Regions from separate parts of the Arthrobacter sp. 35/47 genome, predicted to be linked through region 1. Evidence: riboswitches for the same ligand, from Rfam matches in the RefSeq annotation. Region 1 holds a riboswitch; the other holds the start of a gene.
What was found. Region 1 has a riboswitch for thiamine pyrophosphate ahead of X803_RS19400 (sodium:solute symporter family transporter). Riboswitches for the same ligand answer to the same signal wherever they lie in the genome.
Positions count from the first base shown of each region.

Region 2: another riboswitch for thiamine pyrophosphate. It lies ahead of X803_RS0104360 (ECF transporter S component); the one in region 1 lies ahead of X803_RS19400 (sodium:solute symporter family transporter).

Region 1 covers NZ_KI914603.1:128,426-135,627, forward strand. Annotated here, with positions in the region: gene X803_RS0111095 (hypothetical protein) at 1-40, shown strand, start outside; gene X803_RS0111100 (3-oxoacyl-ACP reductase) at 50-868, opposite strand; gene X803_RS19395 (acyl-CoA reductase) at 865-2,382, opposite strand; gene X803_RS0111110 (LuxE/PaaK family acyltransferase) at 2,379-3,500, opposite strand; gene X803_RS19400 (sodium:solute symporter family transporter) at 3,500-4,966, opposite strand; TPP riboswitch at 4,956-5,073, opposite strand; gene rbsD (D-ribose pyranase) at 5,138-5,521, opposite strand; gene X803_RS0111125 (ribokinase) at 5,518-6,456, opposite strand; gene X803_RS0111130 (substrate-binding domain-containing protein) at 6,453-7,202, opposite strand, start outside.
Region 2 covers NZ_KI914586.1:91,387-98,588, forward strand. Annotated here, with positions in the region: gene X803_RS0104325 (hypothetical protein) at 11-316, shown strand; gene X803_RS0104330 (thiazole synthase) at 410-1,207, opposite strand; gene thiS (sulfur carrier protein ThiS) at 1,204-1,446, opposite strand; gene thiO (glycine oxidase ThiO) at 1,449-2,576, opposite strand; gene thiE (thiamine phosphate synthase) at 2,724-3,374, shown strand; gene X803_RS17745 (HNH endonuclease signature motif containing protein) at 3,448-4,833, opposite strand; gene X803_RS0104355 (DUF4235 domain-containing protein) at 4,996-5,256, opposite strand; TPP riboswitch at 5,371-5,486, shown strand; gene X803_RS0104360 (ECF transporter S component) at 5,541-6,152, shown strand; gene X803_RS0104365 (ABC transporter ATP-binding protein) at 6,154-7,202, shown strand, end outside.

The DNA of each region.
Region 1 (7,202 bases):
CTGGGATTTCATCGAGATCCAGTCGGAGTTTGTGGACTGAGTCCTCCGCTCACCGCATCACCAGACCGCCGTCGACAAACAACGTCGACCCCGTGACGAAGCTGGACCAATCGCTCGCGAAAAACAGGACCGCGCCCGCGACGTCGTCCGGGCCGGCCAGTCGGCGCAGCGGCGTTGACTGTTCAAGCGCATCCCGCTGCTCATCCGTAGTGGCGTGGCTGGAGTCGGTGGGATAGACCAGGCCCGGAGCCACGCAGTTCACCGTGATGTTGAAGGGTCCCAATTCGGCGGCGAGGTTGCGGGAGAATCCTGAGAGCGCTGTCTTGGCTGTGGTGTAGTCGTGGTAGGGGACGCTGGGACGTTCGATGAGGTCGGTGAGGAGATTGATGATGCGCCCACTCCCACTGGACCGCATGCCGGGCAGAACGGCCCGGCACACATTGAACGCGCCGCCCACGCTGCCCTCGAACTGGGACCGGTAATCCTCCCAGGGAATGTCCCACGCCGTGCGGCGCGACAGCGGGTCGAACGAGTAATTGCGCAAAGCATTGTTCACCAGCAGGTTCGCCGGCCCAAAGCGGTCGGTGACCTCCGCGGCCATGGCGGTGACGGCGTCGGGATCTGTGACATCTGCGGCGCAGGCGGCGGCCCGGCCGCCGAGTGCCTCCACTTCCTCGGCGACACGCTGGGCGGCGTCGTGGTTCCGCAGGTAATTGATGGCAACAGCGGCCCCGTGGGCGGCGAGCCCGCGCGCGATGGCTGCGCCGATCCCGCGGCTTGCTCCGGTGACGATGGCAACCCTGTCCCGCAGGAGGTCGCTGCTTCCCAGCTGCGTGCCGCCTGGTAACGCTGGCGGAAAACCGTTCACTGCTGCACTCCCATCGGATTCGGATTCTGCCGGGCCGGGATGGTCCACTCCGGGTCGTACTGCTCGAGGGCTGTCTCAGCCGCGCCTTCGAGGTCAGTCCACCGGACCAGTGCCGTGAGGTTGCCCCGTCCGTCGTGGTGCCAGCCCGGCGCCGGTGCGGGCATCTGTCCGACGGCGCAGATGCGGTCGGCTCCGCAGCGGCCGAGGGCATCAGCCCATTCGGCCAGCCGCTGGGGCGGACAGGCGATGCCGACCGTCTGCAGATGCCGGCGGATCGGGGCAGCCAGGCGTTCGACGTCGTCCATTCCGTCCACCGGGTGGATCCGCAGCAGCCGGTTCAGCGGCGACGGCTCGAATCGGGCGGGAGCTTCCTCGTAGACGACTGTCCAGCTGGTGCCGGTGTCACTGGAGAACAGCGAGACGGCGTCGTCATCGTAGGAGCGGAACTCGTAGGAGGAACGGATACGCTCTATCGCCGCGCTCTCCTCGAGGGTGAGCCGCGCCCGGGGCTTACTGCGCTCAAACCGGGCCATCTCCGCGGCGACAGCGGCCGTGAACTCCCGTGGATCTACTGCGCCGCCGCGCTCCACAAAGACGCAGTGCGGGGACAGGCAGCCCTGCTGGTCGTAGTGTGAGGCGTCGAAGGCGACCAATCGCGCGGTGTCCGCGTAGCGGTTCAGCGCCAGGGCTTCCCGTCCGACGACGGCGAAACTCACCTTGTGCCCGTAGGGAACGAAGGGCATGCCGGACGGAAGACGCCGCCGGATGCTGTCGATTGCAGCCGAACCACCGGTGGCGGTGACGGCGTCGGAATGGTTGAAGGCGGCATCCTCAATCAGCGTGTCACCCCGGGGCCAGTGCATGATGGCAAGGCAGGCGGCAAGCTGCGGGTCCTCCTCGGCGATGCTGCGGGCGAACAGGACCGGAAAAAGCGGTTCGCCCGACGCCGATTTGCCCAGTGTCGCGGATTTGACCAGCAGTCCGCAGACCAGATTCCATACCGGCACCCCCGGCACATTGCCCGCGAAGATCTGGGTGATGAGCCGTGGCCCGTAGGCGCGCGTGCGTCCACCGGCACGGGAAGGCTGGAAACCGTCCAGAACCAGCGGGTTGTCGAAATCCTGCGCGAGGAAGCGGAGAAGCCGGTCTTGGCGGAACGTCTTAAGGTACTCCTTCAGGCCACGGCGGACCATCTCGGGGGCATACCCTGTGATGGAGGGAATCAGCTGCTCGGCCTGCCGGCGCAGGGGATAGTCGGGATTCGACCACCGGTCGGCGGTCCGACCAAGGGCGGCGACGGTTTCCATCACCGGCCGGTCTGCCAGGTAAGACCGCTGGTTTTCCAGGAGCCGGGCAGCCACGCGGTCAACGAGATCCGGCCTCACCACCGGCATCCGGAGGGTCACCCCGCCCCAGGCACGTGCTTCCCACTCGAGGGCGGCTGTCTCCTCCTGTGTGAGCTGGGGGAGGAAGAACCCGTCCACCGCAGGATCGTCCGGGGAAGCCGGATTCATGGACGGTTCGCCTGGAGCATCTCGTCAAGGGCGATTGAGCAGCCGCGCGCCTCAGCTCCCTCAGCGCGGCCTAGCAGAACGAACCCGCCGTCCTCGGGGTTATCCGTCAAGACATCATACCCGCTGTCTTCGGCAAGCACCGCCAGGCAGGAGCCCCTGTTGGCCAGGTCGTAGTGGACCACCAGGCCCTTCTCTCCTGGAGGGCGGTTTGCTCCGGTTTCCGGGTCGATGATCCGGATGCGGCTCCATGGCGGCGGCGTCTTGTGACGGGAACGGATATCACGCCCAAGTAAGGCGTCGCGGAGCGTGTTGTCGTAGTACTGGGTGCTGATTTCAGTCATCCCGTAGTAGTTGATGCACCAGGGGGCAGGGATCCCAAAACTCTGCATGAACGATGCGCGCAGGTCCTCGGCCGACACCTCACGGGAGCGGCCCTTGAACCCGCCCGTATCGAGCAGCCGGCTGCCCGCCGGGAGATGGAACGTCAGCCCCTCCTGCTCCAACGCATCCAGGAGGTGGACATACGCGAATGAGGTACCCAGCAGGGCCACCGGTTCACCGGTTGTCTCGGCCTCGCGCAGGGCCGCAACCACCTTGTCGATCTGCAGGTCGTCGCCGTCCATCAGGTACGCGCTGTCCTCGGTCCCAAAGAAGTCGACCAGCCGTCCGAGGAAGTAGGCCAGGGAGGAATTGGGTTGCTGGTGAGGCCTCGGATTGAGAACCAGCATGCGCATGGTGCGGCGGTCCGGCAGGAAAGAGCGGGCGAATCCGGCCCGCAGCGACGCGTCGTACAGGTGCAGGTGCGGGTGGTAGTTGCGGCCCCGGCGGGAAGGATCCGTGCTCCCGCTGGTCATGAAGACGGCGGCGGCGTCCTCGGGCGGCTCACAGGCAAGGGTGAGGTCCTTGAACGCGGTCAGCGGTACGGCGGGAATCTGCTCCCATCGTAAGAGCCTTCCCGGCTCCGCCCGGCGCGAGCGGCAGAAGCGCCGGTAGGCCGCGTTGCGCCGGTACTGGTAGTCGAAAAGCTGAAGAGCTAGTTCGTTGAAGCGGGCGTCGTCGTTGATTCCGTTTTCGATGTAGGCCTGTAGTTCGAGGTCGAGTGAGTCGCGTTCCGGCATCAGCGTGCCTCTGCGGCCGGTTCAGCCTCGTCCACCGGGCGTCCCAATACTGGGTCGAGGGCGTTCACCTGGGCATTGAGTCCGGTCAGGTCAGCGGTGCGCCGGCCGGCCAGAGACACGACGACGGCGACGATTGCGGACACACCGAGCGCCGCCAGAAACGGAGGCAGGGAAAGCCCACCGGCGAAGGTTGCGATAGCGACGGCGCCGCTGAGGCTGCCGTCTCCGGCGAGGAAACCGTACCCGAGGGCAGCGGCAAGGCCGGCCACCGATCCGCTGATCGCTCCTTCAGCCGTGGAGCGGCGCCACAACCCCAGCAGCGCGGGGATGAGCGTGGCGGCACAGAACAGGTCGGCGATGAGGAACAGCCGCAGGACCGAGAATCCCTGGAAGGCAACCACCGCGGGGATTGCGGTGAAAAGGACCGTGGCAATGCGGCCGCCCTTCAGGCCGAGGGAGGGGATGGAGGTTACGGCCGTGGCAGCCAGTCCGTTCTGCAGTGTGTCGACGGTGGACGCGACGAGTGCCAGGGTGAGGATCAGCACCGCTCCGAGTACCCAGACAGGCTGGGATTCCAGCAGGGCGAAGAACGGCACCGGAGGGTTGCCCAGAAAAATGCCGTGGGCGGCGGCGAGCAGTCCCACCAGGCCGGCGGCGAAGACCACAGGGAAGCGCGTGAGAGCACCGATCACGGCACCGCGGGTGAGGGCTCGCTGATCGCGTGCGGACCATACCCGTTGCCAGTAGCCGTTGTGGAACAGGGTGGTGGCCGTGACCGCGACGATGAGTGTCAGCGCCGCCTCGATGCCCGAGAGATCGATCCGGAAGAGCGCCGGGTCCGCCGGACCCGCGGGCTCCCCGAACGCCGTTGCCAGGGCGATGCCCACGATCGCCAGTAGCCCGAACAGCATCCAGGACTGCCAGCGGTCGGTGCGTATCGAGGCGCGGAGCCCACCGACGGTGGTGTACAGCGCAGTGATGATGGCAACCGCGATGATTCCCACCCGTGGTTCAAGGCTCGACAGCCTTCCCAATACTCCGCCCACTGCAGTGAGTTCGGCGGACAGCGCAACAAGCATGTAGAGCATGGAGATGGCCAGGACGTACCCGTACATCGCCCTGCCGAAGCGGAGCCGGACGAACTCCGCCAGATTGTGCCCGGCCGGCACCAGCGCCCGCAGCCGCCGGCCGACGAGCACGAGGCCGAGGAGCGGAACGGTGAGGGCGAGTGCGTAGCCGATGACGCCGGAGATTCCCGCTGACGCACCGACTTCCGGGGCAGCGAAAAGGATCCAGGCGCCTACCCCGGAGGCGAAGAACGAGAGACCAAGCCCGAGGCCGGTCTGGCTGTTGCGCGCTACCGCGAATTCCTCAAGATTCCGGTCACGGCCGACGCCGAGCCCTACCCAGGCGAAAGCGCCGAGTACAGCAACCAGAATGATGACAGTTACGGAAAATCCCAGCATGGAATGTAGTCCCTTCGCCGGCATTACCCGGACAGGTTCGTGCGGTCAGCGGCGCTTTCCAGCCGCCCTCTCAGCCCGGTCATGCCCGAGCTCCCGTTGTTCGGTTCCGACTGTAGTCGTGTCGGTGTGCCTGCTCAAGCCGGCCCGTCACGGTAAGCAGGAGGAAAACCCCTAGAACGTCACCCCGCAACGCAGCGCCACGTTGGCAAACGGCGTCGCTTCACCGGTCCGGATGATGAGCCGGGCCTCCGCGAGCAACTCCTTCAGCTCCTCGTGGCTCACGATGGCGGGGGCGAGTCCCTCACCCCGCACAGCGTCCTCCACCGCGGTCGCGGACGCTTCCGAGGCGATGATGGACCCCTCGACTTCGACGTCGGCGAGCACCGCCCGCAGCACATCGACAAACCGCGGCATTCCCTTGACCAGGGCGAGGTCGACGACGGCGGCAGAGTCGGGAAGCGGCATGCCGCAGTCCGTGATCATCACCAGATGCCCGTGGCCCAGGGTGCTCAGCCGGGCGTTCACCGGTCCGTTCAGTATTCCGGTTTTCTTCATGCCCGCACTCCCGCCTCGGACGGTGCCTCCGGGAGGACGTCGGACAGCGACGGATAGGAGGGCTGTGCGCCCTCCGCGCCGACCGCAAACGCGCCGACCCGCACCGCGAAGGTGACGGCGTCGGGAAGTGGATCGCCGGCAACCAACCGGGCTGCCAGTGCACCAACAAACGCGTCTCCGGCGCCGGTGGTGTCCACCACGGAAACCCGCGGTGCCGGAACTTCGAGCACGCCCGATGACGTTGCCAGGAGCGCACCGGCGCCGCCCAACGTCATCACGACAGACCCGAAGCCGCAGGCAAGGAGCGCACGGGCGGTTTCTGCGTGGTCCGACGGCGCAGGTGCACCGGTCAGCTGCCTCAGCACCAGTGCACCCTCATGTTCATTGACCACGAGCGGGTCGGCACGCAGCAGGGTCGAGCGCTCCAGCTCGACCACCGGTGCCAGGTTGATCAGCACCCTGCCCCGGGCCGCAGCAACCGCTGCGGCAACCGAGGCGGCAGGAATCTCGCCCTGCAGGACCAGCACGCCGGCGTCGGCAATCAAGCCCACAGCCGAAGAAACGAGTGAGGGTGAAACCTCCCCGTTGGCACCGGGAATGACGACGATGGTGTTCTCACCGTCGTCGTCGACTTCCACAATGGCGACGCCGGTGGTGGTGCCAAGACGTTCAACGCCATCGGTATGGACTCCGGCAGCGAGCAGACCGGAGAGCGCGACGTCGGTGTAGGCGTCCCTGCCCACGGCACCGACCATGGTGGTCGATGCTCCCAGCTTCGCCGCAGCTACAGCCTGATTGGCGCCCTTGCCGCCGGGCATCACCGTCATGGTCCGTCCCAGCAGGGTTTCGCCCGGCTGGGGGTGGCGTTCCAGTGTTACTACGAGGTCTGCGTTGATGGACCCTACAACGACGACGCCCGGCGGCCGTGTGCTCATTTGGTGAATTCACCGACATTCTCCGAGTTCACGGTGGTGACCGGAACGGGGATGGTTGCTTCGACGGTCTCGCCGGCGAGGAGCTGCTGGAGTACCTCGACGGAGCGCTTGCCGAGCTCGGCGGGCTGCTGCGCGATGGTGGCAGTCATGGTGCCTTCCTCGATGGCAGCCAGCCCGTCCTCGGTGCCGTCGAAGCCGACGACCATGACCTCGGACCCGGCGCGGTCGCCGAGAGCCTGGATGGCGCCGAGGGCCATCTCATCGTTTTCAGCGAAGATGCCGGTGACATCCGGGTTGGCCTGCAGCAGGTTGGTGGCTACGTTGAGGGCTTCGGCGCGGTCGAAGTTGGCGGTCTGCATGGCGACCACCTCGATGTCCGGGTAGGCCGAGATGCCCTCTTCGAAGCCGTCACCGCGGTCACGGCTGGCAGAGGTTCCGGCGACGCCCTGGAGGACGATGACCTTGCCCTTTTCGCCCATGGCCTTGGCGAGTTCCTCTGCTGCCTGCTTGCCGCCGGCAACGTTGTCGCTGGAGACCAGCGAGCCCACCTCGGCGCCGTTGACTGCACGGTCCACTGCGACGACGGGGATGTCCCCCTCGATCAGCGGCGCAACCGAGGCGGCTGCGGCGTCGGAGTCCACCGGGTTGATGATGACACCGTCGGTGCCGCTGGTGGCGGCGGTGGCGAGCTGGTTGGTCTGGGTCGCGGAGTCATTCTGCGCATCGACCACTTCGAGTTCGATGCC
Region 2 (7,202 bases), on a different contig from region 1:
AGGTGTACCCGTGGTCTCGCTGATAGTCGTCACCGGCGTCGCTCTGTCGGTGGGCTTCTTTGTCTGGTTCGCTGACCGGCGACACCACCGGTACGGGGTGCTGCTCCTGCCCGGCATCTGCCTCACCTCAGCGCTGATCCTGTGGATCATCCTGCAGTTTGCCGGGCTGGGCTATCACCCGGACCTGTTCTGGCTGGCCTGGCTTCTGCCGATGCTGGTCTCGACCGTAGTCACGGTGGCAGCCGCCTGGTGGTTTGGGCGGCACCGCGAACACGCGGATGCCGAAGCCATGACGTCAATCCTGAAGCGGCGCTGACGCCTTCGCATGGGCAGGTGGGCCCGCGCCCGCACGGTGCAGGTGAGCCCGCGCCCGTACTGTGCAGGTGAGCCCGCGCTCCCTCAGTCCCGATTACAGGTCAGCCCGGCCTGCGAAGGAGGACGACGCGAGGGCGTGCTCCCGCTTCGGGATCCTGCCTGCCCGTGACGCCAGACGGCCGGCGACAACAGCGTGCCGGAAGGCAGTCGCCATCGCCACCGGATCCTGGGCGCGGGTAACGGCGGTGGCCAGCAGCACGGCGTCGCACCCGAGTTCCATGGCGAGCGCAGCATCCGACGCCGTGCCGATCCCGGCATCAAGAACGATGGGCACGCCCGCACGGGACACAATGAGTTCTATGTTATGCGGGTTCAGGATGCCCAGTCCCGTACCGATCGGTGCGCCCAGCGGCATCACCGCGGCGGCGCCCAACTGCTCGAGCCGGAGGGCCAGCACGGGATCGTCGTTGGTATACGCAAAGACAGTGAATCCGCGGGCCACCAGGGATTGGGTCGCCTCCACCAGTTCAACGGCGTCAGGCAGCAGAGTCTGCTCGTCAGCGATCACCTCAAGCTTGACCCAGTTGGTTTCCAGCGCCTCACGTCCCAGCTCGGCCGTGAGGACAGCTTCACGGGCGGTAAAGCAACCTGCCGTGTTCGGCAGGATCCGCATGTCCTGGGAGTGCAGGAGCTGAAAGAGTGACGCGCCCGTCTGTGGCGTGTAGCGGCGCATTGCGACGGTGGTCAGCTCGGTGCCGGAGGCGGCGAGCGCCTCGCCGAGCCCGTCCAGGCTGGGCGCTCCCCCGGTTCCCATGATCAGTCGGGAGCCCAGCAGAACCCCGTCGATGATCAGAGGGTCAACACTTTCGATTGGATCCGAGCTCATGGTCATCCTCCCTGGACGGCGGTGACGAGTTCAACGTCGTCCCCGTCGGATAGTCTCCGGCCCGACCACTGGCTGCGCGGAACCACTGTCGAGTTCACTGCCACGGCCACGCCGAGGCGTGCCCCGTCGGCCGGTTGTCCGGTGGGCTGCAGCGCCCTTCCCGTGATCTCCGCGATCAGCTGCAGCAGGTCTGCGGCAGCGGTGTCTGACGGTGTGCCGTTCACCGTGATGGCTGTTCTGTTCATGTTCATCCCTCCTCGAATCTGTTCGGTGTGTACCGCTCCAGGCCTGGCGGCCCGGGCTTCCCCTCCAGTAGATCCACACACACTGCGGCGGCCGTGGGCGTCAGGAGCACGCCGTGGCGGAAGAAACCGGTGGCGATCAGGAGCCTGTCGCAACCCTCAACCTGACCGAGCAGCGGCGCGTTGTCCGGAGTGCCGGGACGCGCACGGCACAGTACTTCGACAAGTTCCAGCTCGGAGACAGCCGGGATGAGCTGCTGCGCGTCGCGGAGCAGCTGGTAGACCCCGCCTGCGGACACTGCATTGCTGCCGTCCTCGCGCATGGTTGCGCCAAGCACCACGGTGCCGTCGGTCCGGGGAACCATGTAGACGGGATGTCCCCGCACCAGTCCGCGTACGGTGTGCGTCAGCAGTGGCTGTAGCGCCTCGGGCACCCGAAGACGGAGGATATCGCCGTAGACGGGCCGCAGTGGAAGCCGGCAGGGCAGACCGGCAAGCCCGGCCGCAGCGAGTCCATTCGCAATAGTCGTGGAGCCGGCGCGAAGCACGCTCCCGTCAGCCAGACGAACACCGGTCACATGGCTGCCGTCCCGTTCGACGCCGGTCGCCGCGGCACGGACCAGCGTTCCGCGGGATGTCACGGCAGCGAGCAGTGCCGCGGCCAGTTTGCGGGGGTCCACCTGATGGTCCTCCGGCGCGCGGAATGCGGCAGTCGCAGCGGGTCCGATCATCGGCTCCGATCGGCGCGCTTCGCGCAGGGACACCTGCTCCACTACGAGGGAGTTGCGCGCCTGTACCGCCTGAAGATCGGCGAGAGCCTGCCGGTCGGCGCCGTCAAAGCCGAGCACTATTGTTCCGGTCCGCCGGAACCCGGGATCGATGCCCGTCCAGGTCAGGGACGCGAGGAATTCAGGGTACCGGGCGGCTGAATCGAGGGTGAGCCGAAGCAGGTGCTCCTCGCGGTAGTGGAGCTCGCTCGCCGGCGCGATCATGCCGGCTGCCGCGTGGGTGGCACCTGCGGCTGGATCCGGATCGATCACCGTCACGGTGTGTCCCCTGCGGATCGCTTCCCACGCAATCCCGAGCCCGATAATTCCTCCGCCGACGACGGCGACGTCCACGTCTGTTTCCACCAGGGTCCTTCCCTACGCCGGCATGATCCGGATCAGGTTCGTTGTTCTCACAACGCGGTCGGCGCCGAACGCCCTCTCAGCCGGCACGCGTCCGAATATGTCCCGGACGCGGTTTGGCTCCCGCAGTACCCACTTATTGTAGAGGGTATGCAACTTCACTCTGCCCGCCTCTACCTGTGCACGGATTCACGACAGCGCCAGCAGGACTTCGGCGAATTTGTCGACGCCGCCTTTGCTGGCGGGGTGGACATCATCCAGTTGAGGGACAAGTCTCTTGAGGCAGCACAGGAGCTCGAACTGCTCCAGGTGCTGCGCGCGTCGGCCGTTTCCCGCGGGAAGCTCTGGGCTGTCAATGACCGCGCCGACATCGCGGCGGTCAGCGGTGCTCCCGTGCTGCACGTCGGGCAGCGCGATCTACCACCCGAGTTTGCCCGCCCCTTCCTCCATGAGGGCGGAGTGATCGGCCTTTCAACGCATTCACCGGAGCAGGTGGCCGCGGCCGCCTCGAATGACGACGTTGGATATTTCTGCACCGGCCCCGTCTGGGCCACGCCGACCAAACCGGGCCGCACCGCCGTCGGGTTGGACCTGGTGCGGAACGCAGCGCAGCTCGAAGAAGTGCACGCGCAGCGCGGCCAGTCGCTCAAGCCGTGGTTTGCTATTGGCGGGATCGACTTGCAGAACGTCGAAGAGGTGGTTGCGGCCGGCGCCAAACGCGTTGTCGTGGTACGCGCCATTACCGAGGCCGATGATCCGCAGGCGGCCGCGGCGAAGATCCGGGAGGCACTTCCGGCATAGCTCTCATGCTCGCCGTTTTGCTCCCGATTTTGCCCATGTTGGCCGACGCTCCTCCTGCCCAGGCGTCTTCCGGTCATGGTGGCGCGGTGCTGGGTCCGGTGTGTGCGAGTTGGTGGTGGACGGCTTCTTCCACTTGCCGGTACCGGTTGCGTTTGGGGTTCCGGTGGGGGTCGATGTATTTCGGTGGCCGGAACCATGGGATTCCCTGAACTGATTCGACCGACCAGTTGCCCTCGTGGATCAGGTGGTGATGCCGGGAGCAGAGCAGCACGCCGTGGCTGATGCTGGTGGTTCCGCCCGCTGCCCACGGGACGATGTGGTGGGCTTCGCACCAGGTGGCGGGCACCGTGCAGTCCGGGAAGGCGCAGCCCTTGTCGCGGGCAACCAGTGCCCGCCGCAGGTGCGGCGGGAAGAGGCGTTGGGCCCGTCCGATGTCCAGGACCTGACCTTTACCGCCGAGCACCAGCGGCAGGATGTCCGCCTCGCACGCCAGTTTACGGATGCTCCGGGCGCTCACCTGCTCGGCGAAGACCGCATGGCCGTCCTGCCCCAGATCGCTCAGGAGATCCCGGTAGTTGATGGTGACCATCACCTGCGGGCGGTGACCCCCGGTGGCCGGCAGACCGTCACCGGCAAGGGCGATCCGGCAGCCGGACACCAGCCCCTCGAGCAACTCCTGCGCACGGGTTGGGCCGTTGGTCTGCGTTCCGGGTGGGGTGGTGCCGTTCACTCGGGGGTTGGTGGCCGTGTTCATGACGGTCAGGAGGTACTCAAACTGCTCATCGGTGGCGCCGATCTCCAGGAAGTGCAGGCCATGACGCCTACCGCGCAGGAAGACGCCCTGCCTGGCCCGGAGGACCTTCTCCGTTGGTTCCACGCCGTCCTGGTCGATCACGCTTTCCCAACGCCGGGCAAGGACCCGCAGCACGTCCTCATCAGACTCCACGGCCTGGCGGACCAGGTGTTCCTCCATGGCCTCCACCTGGCGGCCGGTCGCGACAGCCCGGACACGGTGAACGGCGTCCCTGATCACCATCGCCGCCCGGGTGCTGAACGCTCCGGCACGCGTTGCAGCGGCCAGGACAGGCAGCGGAGCCTGGACCGGTGCACCCGGCCCCGGAACCTCGGGAAGCACGTCCTGGCCCAGCCGCAACCGGCGGTTTGCCTCGGAACGGCTGACCCCGAGCTTCGCCCGCAGGTACTCTGCCGTCCCCTTATGGGCTTCCTGGGCGTCCGTGCCGGCAAGTGAGTGGTCTTCGGCGGCCCGGGCAACCAGGGTCTGAAGGTGATCCACCACCCGGGAGATCTCCTCCACCCCGACAAGAGCCGCAACAACCTCCTCCCGGTCCAGGAGGAGATAACCCGATTCGAAGTGGTGGGCGAAAGCCAGCAAATCCGAACGCATTCCACGCAGGAGAGAATCATCTTCCCCGTGGTGTTCGAGCGATGCGACGGCCATACCAAAATATTATCGAAGACACGTACTAATACCGACCGAAACCCGGCAATGTGGAGGAGCAGTCACCCACAACTTATCCACACACGCAAACGGGGATCATGCGTGAAGCAGGAACAGGGATCACACCCAAACGGGGACGCCGTCGATCTGCGCGGGCGATTCCTAAGTGATGTGGCGGGTGCGCTCGTAGCGGCGGATGGCCTGCTGTGTGGTCCGGTTCGTGAGGACGCGGATAGTGGTGCTCACCGTTCCGGAAATGACCGCAAATGCCAAGGCCGACCGCAGGCTGTTCTCCAGGCCTTCCTTGTCTTTTGGAGGCTCGTTTCCGGTAACCCGCTTCCAGATGAAGTCGACCAGCTGTGTGCCTACGAGCCCCGCTCCAATGCCCAGTCCAACGCCCATCAGTTTGAAGATCGTGTTCATGGTGCCTCTTTCAGTCGGCTTGTCCTTGGTCCCAGCCTAGCGTTATCCCCGCGGCGATAGATGACGCGACGACGGCGGAGACGGGAGCGGCGGGTGTAGAGTTGGTATCGCTCAAAACAACGACAGGGGAGCGCAGCCACGTAGGTGGTGGGCGCTGAGAGTGCGGACCACCGCAGACCCTCGAACCTGATCCGGCTAGTACCGGCGAAGGGAGTCGAGTTCTCAGGGCAACCGGCGTCCTGCCGGTGTGCCTTCCCCTCCTGCACCCAGGAGGATCAAACACCATGACTGAAACAAAGAGCCCCACCCCGGCCACATCCCGGCGCCATTATGAATGGCGCGTGGTGGATATTGTGGTCGCTTCCGTGATTTCGGTGGCCGTCGGCGTCATCTTCTTCGCCTGGTCGGCAGGCTACAGCGGAATCGCCGCCGTCACTGCGGCCTACCCACCGCTGGCAGGCCTCTACTCCGGCGGCTGGCTGATTGCCGGCGTTCTCGGCGGACTCATCATCCGCAAGCCGGGCGCCGCCATCTACTGTGAGGTCCTCGCAGCGGCGGTATCGGCGCTGATCGGCACCCAGTTCGGCATGGCCGTCCTGCTCTCCGGCCTGGTCCAGGGCATCGGTGCGGAACTGGTGTTCGCGCTGTTCCTGTACCGCCGCTGGAACATCGGCGTGGCGCTGCTTGCCGGCCTCAGTGCGGGCATTTTCCTGGCGGTCAGCGAAAACATCATGTACAACGTCGAATGGGCCATCGAGTTCAAGCTGATGTACGGCGTGTTCGCCGCCATTTCCGGTGTGGTCCTGGCGGGACTGCTGCCCTGGCTCGCCACCCGGGGACTCGCAAAGACCGGCGCATTGTCCTCCTTCGCTGCGGGCCGCACGGCTGACGTCTAGCATGGGCTCGCCGATCACCGCCCGGGGCTGGGGCTGGCGCCACCCCGGGCGCGTACGCTGGGCAGTCCGGGACATCGACCTGACGGTTGAAGCCGGTGAACGGGTCCTGCTTCTCGGCGCCTCGGGTGCCGGCAAGTCCACGCTTCTGCACGGACTGGCCGGTGTCCTGGGAGATCAGGAAGAGGGGGAGCAGGCAGGCCACCTCACGGTCGACGGCGTCAGCCCGGCCGATGCCCGCGGCCGTTCCGGTCTGGTCCTCCAGGATCCGGATACGCAACTGGTACTGGCGCGCGTCGGCGACGAAGTGGCGTTCGGGGCCGAGAACCTTGCCGTGCCGCGCGCCGAAATCTGGCCGCGAGTGCACCGCGCGCTCGACGACGTCGGCCTGGACGTCCCGCTGGACCACCCCACCACGGCGCTCTCCGGCGGCCAGAAGCAACGGCTCGCCCTGGCGGCCGTCCTCGCCATGCAGCCCGGACTGCTCCTGCTCGACGAACCGACTGCCAACCTGGACCCGGCAGGCGTCATCGATGTGCGGGACGCCGTGGTGCGCGTGCTCGAACGGACCTCAGCCACCCTGGTGGTGGTGGAGCACCGCGTCGACGTCTGGGCCGACGTCGTCGACCGCGTGGTGGTACTCGATTCCGACGGCGGGATCCTCGCCGACGGTGCGCCCTCGGTGGTGCTCCGGCAGGAAGGTACGAGGGCCCGGCTGATCGAAGCCGGCGTCTGGGTGCCGGGCTACCGTCCGGAAACCCCCGCAGTCAGCGCCCGGCCCGGCGCCGATCTGCTGTACGCAGCCGGGCTCGCCGTCGCGCGGACCAGGCGCGGAAATGCAGTGCTCGACGACGTTGACCTCACCCTCCGCGGCGGGGAAGCTCTCAGCGTGCTGGGCCCCAACGGGTCCGGCAAATCGACGCTCGCACTCACGCTCGGCGGGCTGCTCAGGCCCCGCAGCGGTGAACTTGCCGCCCGGCCTCCGCTTGCGCGCAGGGCCGGAACCAGCCCTGCGGGTTGGAAGTCCGCTGAACTGGTCAGCCGCATCGGCAC